2 linked regions of the Stieleria sp. JC731 genome follow. Each later gene encodes a partner of the first gene's protein in a complex. Links are inferred from orthologs where the notes say so. Each region holds a gene or a part of one and is shown in the gene's direction. Other genes may lie near its edges.

Region 1 (3,143 bases):
TCCAGCTGTTCGGTAGCGGTGCCATTTTGAACTGCGTCCTGAAAGCTCAAGAGATACTTGCGGAAACTTATGGCATCGCCAGCGATGCTTGGAGCGTCACCAGCTACACCGAACTGCGACGCGATGCGGCGGCGTGCCAACGGTGGAACATGCTGCATCCAACAGAATCGCCACGCAAAAGCTACTTGGAAGAAAGCCTCGAAGGCGTCGAAGGACCGTTCATCTCGGCAAGCGACTATGTCCGTGCCCTTGGCGAACAGCTTCAACCTTGGATCCCAGGCGATTATTTTGTCTTGGGCACCGATGGAATGGGCCGCAGCGAAACCCGCGAAGCCCTCCGACGTCACTTCGAAGTCGACGCAGAGTCCATCGTCATCGCCACGCTCAGCCGCTTGGCCAAAGCTGGCACCTTCAGCGCCGAAGACGTCAAGAAGGCGATCGAGGACTTGGGATACAATCCCGATAAACAAGATCCTTACTACGCCTAAGCGATTGTCCTAGGCATACCAAAACGGGAATGGCCCGTTCCCGTTGCGTTGAATTGTTGTTCCCGAATTATCGTGCCACTATGTAAAGCAGCGAGTCACCGGAAAGGTTCCAGTGCTCGCTTCACCGGCCATTCTCCGATCAAGCGTTAAAGAATTCATTACGATGGCAACCGAAGTTACCCTTCCCGAACTTGGCGACGGAATTGAATCCGGCGACGTACTCGAAGTCTTCGTCTCTGTCGGCGATGTAATCTCCGAAGGCCAAGACATTGTCGAGATGGAAACCGACAAAGCAACGGTGCCCGTGCCATCGTCAGTCGGCGGAAAGGTTTCCAAAATTGTTGTCAGCGAAGGTGATACCGTTGCAATCGGCGGTGTTCTCATCGAGGTCGAAGCCGAATCGGGAGCCTCCGCTCCTGCACCAAGTGCACCAGCACCCGAAGAATCAGCACCGGCCGCTCCTGCACCAGCTGAGCCTGCAGACGAAGCTCCTGCGGCACCTGCTCCGGCACCGCCCGAACCTGCCGCTCCGGCTGCAGCACCTCCCGCTCCCGCCGCTGCAGCACCTGCACCGGCACCACCAGCGCCCCCGAAACCTGCACCGGCCGCACCTGCACCAGCACCGGCCGCCGGCGATGTCATCCCGGCTGGCCCTGCCGTTCGCCGATTCGCTCGCGAAGTCGGCGTCGACTTGGGACGCGTTTCGGGCAGTGGCGAAGGCGGACGCATCACGCGAGACGACGTCTTAACTGCTGTTCGCGCTTCCAGCCAAGCCGCTGTCGCTCAGCCAGCCGCCCCTGCCCCCCAAGCCGCAGCGTCGCAGGTCAAAGTCACCGGTGGTGCACCTTCGGCAGACCGCCCAGGCACACCGGCAACCGACGATTATGGTGCCGTCGGCGTAGAACGGATGAGCAAGATCCGAAAAACGATCAGCGACCAAATGCACCGAAGCTGGTCGAACGTCCCACGCGTGACCAACTTCGACGATGCTGACATCACCGAACTGGAACGCCTGCGTCAAAGCAGCAAAGAGGACTACGCGGCGCAAGGCCTGAAGCTGACCTCGATGCCGTTCCTGATCAAAGCTGTCGCGACCGCGCTGAAGCACCACCCGGCGATCAACGCGACCATCGATCGTGAAAACGAACAGGTCATCTACAAGGACTACGTCAACGTTGGCATCGCGGTCGACACCGATCGTGGGTTGGTTGTGCCCGTGCTAAAAAACGCTGACCAGATGAGCGTTCCCGGCCTCACACGTGGCTTGGCCGAAATGGCTGGCAAAGTCCGCAGCGGTCAATTCCCGGTGAACGATCTTCGTGGCGGAACATTCACGATCAGTAACTTGGGCGCAATCGGCGGACAATATTCGACCCCGATCGTGAACGTTCCCGAAGTGGCAATCCTGCTGGTTGGCCGCAGTCGCAAGCTGCCCGTCGTCATGCCCGACGACACCATCCAACCTCGATTGATGATGCCTCTGTCGCTGTCCTACGACCACCGTTTGGTGGACGGCGGCACTGCTGCACGCTTCTTGAACGATGTAATTGGCTACCTGGAAGCCCCCAGCCGATTGCTTCTCGCGTTCTGATATTCGACACATCTGTAGCAAATCTCGCTCATCCGTCGCGGTGAGCGTTTCCTCTTCGCGTCATAAAGAATTGTCACGTCCCCTTCTCCCAAGGGGCGTAGAGCTTTTGGTGTGCTCTGCTGCAATCGATTTGCCGAGCCTTACACCACCACCAATTCTGCCTTCGTCACGCACATCGCGTGACGTTGTCGCTTCCGGACGCCCCTAGTAGGTCGTGTAGTTTGCATTTGCAGTCCGCGGGAGCATCAAGACGCCTTCATCATTTAATCGCTGCAACCCCAACGATCCGATATCGCACCGCTAACCTGGGCAGTGATTCTGCGGATCGACATGAATTATCGGGGCGTTGAGGTCAAACTGATGGGGCTTGCTGGCGTTTTCCCGGGACGTTGTATCCAGGTGAATGAGAACGTCTGGTAAACTATTGTGTTCTAACAGCATCGAAGTCCGGTCGCGCCACTTTGCGGCCACTTCTGCCCGCTCCGGGCTCCCTCCGCGTTTGCCAATTCACCTTATCTTTCTTGGAGCATCGTTGATGATCAACGTTCATGGCCATCGTTTCAAACTGCCATTGCTGGCGATGATTTTGTTCGCAGGTCTGTCGGTGCTCGGCGCGGCAGCCCCCTCGACCGCCGTTGCTCAAGACGATGCGATGGAAGAATTCGGAGATATCGCTGGCCCTGGCGAAGAACCCGCTGCGGAAGCCCCGGCGGACGAAAATGCTGGAGGTGACGCTGGTGCCGGTGCGAATGCGGCAGATGGCGGCGGAGCCAACAATGCAGGCGCCGGTGGTGGTGGCGGCGATAGTGACTCGCTTCTTGGCTGGGTGCTTCAGTCGCTCGGCTACACCTACATGATCGTTTTCTTATTGTTGTCCGTCACATTGGTTTCGCTGTTCGTCATGAACATGCTAGCCGCCCGACGAGACACGCTCTGTCCACAGGAATTAGTGGAGGCGTTCGAAGAAAAGCTAAACGCCAAGCAATTCCAAGAAGCCTACGACATGGCACGGACCGACGAATCGGTCCTCGGCCAAGTGCTCTCCGCCGGCTTGGCAAAAATTT
Region 2 (3,136 bases), on another replicon or contig:
GCGAGCGTCGTTTGGACAACGTCGTCCGCCGCGTCGGTTTCACCAAGACTCGTCCCCAAGCACGTCAAGGCATCGCGCACGGTCACTTCTTGGTCAATGGCGTCAAAGTCGACAAGCCAAGCTACATCCTGCGTCCTGGCGATATCGTCGAAGTTCGCGGTCGCGAAAACCTGAAGAACCTCTACCGTGGCGTCATCGCTAACGCCGCACCAGACGCTTTGGATTGGGTTACCTTTGACAGCGAAAACCTGAAGGCAACCATGCTTGGCTTGCCAGGACCAAGCGACATCAGCCTTCCTGTCGACGCTAACTCGGTCGTCGAATTCTTGTCGCGATAATTTCGCGGTAGAGCCTCCAGGCGTGTCATCCAGGTGGCACGCCAAGCCCGTCGCTGCAAATTGGATTCAGCTTGCTGGCCGATTTGCAGTGGATTACGGATTCGAACCACGCAGATTTGGGCTGCTTTTCTGCTGTAAGTCGGCTTTGGCGGTTGTCTGTTGCCCACCACCGGCCAGCACGTTGCGAAACGGACCTGCATTGTGCAAAGTCCGCGCATTGTGAAAGTGGATCATCGGTATCATCCTATACCGGTGTTCGTTTGCGCCCGGATGCAACCTGATTTTGAAACTCGCGAAAAAGCAATAAAACCATGCATAGCCCTGTAGTTGTCTTGGGTGGTGGCCCCGGAGGATACGCGGCAGCGTTTCTAGCGGCCGATGAAGGACTAGACGTCACAATTGTCGAGGCCGAACCTCGGCTTGGCGGGACCTGCCTGTTGCGTGGGTGCATCCCCAGCAAAGCTTTGTTGCACGTCGCCAAGGTCATCCAAGAAGTCGACGAGCTAAAGGTAAAGTGGGGCGTCAGCTACCCGGGCGAGCCATCGATCGATGTCGATAAAGTTCGCGCCCAGAAAGACCAGGTGATCAGCAACTTGACCGGCGGTCTGGCAAACCTAGCCAAACGCCGCAAGGTGACGGTGATTCAGGCCCGCGGAAAGTTTATCAACTCAACCACGTTGGCGCTTGAAGGCGATCACGAGTCGATTCCCGAAGGCGGTCAGATCACCTTCGATCATTGCATCCTGGCGACTGGCAGCGTTCCCGCGATGCCGCCGGTTTTCAAGGTGAGCGATCGTGTGATGGACAGCACCGGCGCATTGGCCTTGGCTGACATCCCGGAAACGATGTTGGTTGTCGGTGGCGGTTACATTGGATTGGAAATGGGTAGTGTTTACGCACAGCTCGGAACCAAGGTCACCGTTGTCGAGCTAGCCGACGGCTTGCTTCCCGGTGCCGACCGAGACTTGGTTCGACCGCTCGCCAAGCGAATCGATAAGATTTGCGAAGGCCGCGTGTTGACCAACACCAAGGTCGGGTCGATGGCCGAAGATGGCGACAAAGTCGAAGTTACCTTCGAAGGTCCCGGTCACTTTGGGCATGAGCAGTTTGACCGAGTGTTGGTCAGCATTGGACGTCGACCAGTCACCCGAGATCTTGGCCTGGAAAACACATCCGTCGTCGTGACCGATCGCGGGTTCGTCCAAGTCGATTCGCAACAACGGACGGCTGATCCACACATCCTGGCGATCGGTGATGTTGCGGGCGATCCGATGTTGGCTCACAAAGCGACACACGAAGGTCGCGTTGCCGCAGAAGTGGTCGCGGGCAAGACATCAACCTTTGACAAGAAAGCCATTCCTGCGGTTGTCTTCACCGACCCCGAAATTGCTTGGGCCGGACTGACCGAAACGGAAGCCAAACGTGATGGCATTAAAGTCGATGTCGAGTCCTACCCATGGGCAGCGAGCGGTCGTGCACAAGCACTCGGTATCACCGAAGGTTTGACCAAGTGGTTGGTCGAACCAGAATCGGGCCGAGTTCTCGGTTGTGGGATCGTCGGTTCGGGGGCAGGTGAATTGATTGCCGAAGCCGTCTTGGCGATCGAAATGGGATGCGAAGTTCACGACGTGACCGATAGCGTACACCCGCACCCGACACTCAGCGAAACGTTGATGAATGCGGGTGAAGTTCACTTCGGTACCGCGACCGAAATTTACAAGCCCAAGAAGAAATAGGCTGTTTCTGAAATAACACTGTTTCAGAGATCACCACGTTTCTGAACGAACGGTTGAACGACATTAGTCGCCTTTCGCACCATGTGGTCAACGTGCAAAACGTTGGCAGCGTGTTGCCAAAGGCGACTTTGCGAACAACAAATCAACAACGTTCAGGAACAGCTCAAAATCGACCCGATCAATAGACTTAAAGCAAAGCGATGACCCAACGCGTATACATCAAGACCGTCGGTTGCCAGATGAACGTTCTGGACAGCGAAATGGTCATCGCCGATTTGAAGCGGCATGGCTACACGGTTGTTGATTCGCCCGAAGAAGCGGATTGCGTCCTGTACAACACGTGCAGCGTTCGCGAGCATGCCGAGGAAAAGGTCTACAGTGCGCTCGGCAAGATCCGTCTATCCAAAGACAAGAACCCCGAGAAGACGATTGGCGTGATGGGGTGCATGGCTCAGAAAGACCAAGAGCTGATTTTCAAGCGAGCGCCCTATGTGGACTTGGTCGTCGGGCCAGGCCAACTGCACACGATTCCTGATCTGTTGGACAAAGTTAGTCGAGGTGAAGGTCGGCAGATGGCTGTCTCTTTGTCACGCAAAGACGATAAGCAAGCCGTCGTGGCGAGGTCGCATGAGACGTTCGATCCGTTGCGTGACCCGGCGATGCGCCCGACACCATTTCAGGCATACTTGCGGATCCAAATCGGCTGCGACAAGTTCTGTACATACTGCGTCGTTCCCAACACACGTGGTCCCGAGCAAGGTCGACACCCGGAGCAAATCGTTTCCGAAGCTCGTGTGTTGGCCGAACAGGGGTGCCGCGAGATCACGTTGCTTGGCCAGACGGTCAATAGCTATAAGCACACCGCGGACGGCAATACCACAGACATGTCGGCGCTGTTGGAAATGCTGCATGAGATCGACGGAATCGACCGATTGAAGTTCGTCACCAACTATCCAAAGGATATGACGGAACGACTGTTGGTCACCGTTCGTGATCTGCCGAAGGTGTCACCTTATTTGCATGTCCCCGCGCAAAGCGGCAGTGATGATGTTCTCAAGCGAA

Evidence for each region.
Region 2: the proteins of LOC67_RS16360 (region 1) and lpdA are in contact, whole or in part, in a crystal structure (PDB 1EBD), measured with the Geobacillus stearothermophilus proteins. The link is inferred for Stieleria sp. JC731 from one-to-one orthologs. Residues at the interface, in WP_033016211.1 of Geobacillus stearothermophilus: Ile130, Ala131, Met132, Pro133, Arg136, Arg140, Glu141, Asn155, Arg157; in WP_049624544.1 of Geobacillus stearothermophilus: Pro340, Ser341, Asp344, Tyr345, Arg403, Asp406, Val408, Glu431, Ala432, Gly433, Asp438.

What each region holds. Positions count from the first base shown.
Region 1 is NZ_JAJKFQ010000005.1:1,496,430-1,499,572, reverse strand. What follows is about bases 46-2,865. They hold LOC67_RS16360 (2-oxo acid dehydrogenase subunit E2), read left to right. Parts: upstream 46-651; coding sequence 652-2,079; downstream 2,080-2,865. Other genes in these bases: LOC67_RS16355 (MotA/TolQ/ExbB proton channel family protein), read left to right, coding at 2,615-2,865; aceE (pyruvate dehydrogenase (acetyl-transferring), homodimeric type), read left to right, coding at 46-488. Also shown: more of aceE, read left to right, coding at 1-45; more of MotA/TolQ/ExbB proton channel family protein, read left to right, coding at 2,866-3,143.
Region 2 is NZ_JAJKFQ010000002.1:22,341-25,476, reverse strand. The notes cover bases 49-2,861. They hold lpdA (dihydrolipoyl dehydrogenase), read left to right. Parts: upstream 49-649; coding sequence 650-2,074; downstream 2,075-2,861. Other genes in these bases: miaB (tRNA (N6-isopentenyl adenosine(37)-C2)-methylthiotransferase MiaB), read left to right, coding at 2,275-2,861; LOC67_RS05970 (hypothetical protein), read right to left, coding at 432-572; rpsD (30S ribosomal protein S4), read left to right, coding at 49-338. In the rest of the region: more of rpsD, read left to right, coding at 1-48; more of miaB, read left to right, coding at 2,862-3,136. UniProt on the Escherichia coli protein: Lipoamide dehydrogenase is a component of the glycine cleavage system as well as of the alpha-ketoacid dehydrogenase complexes.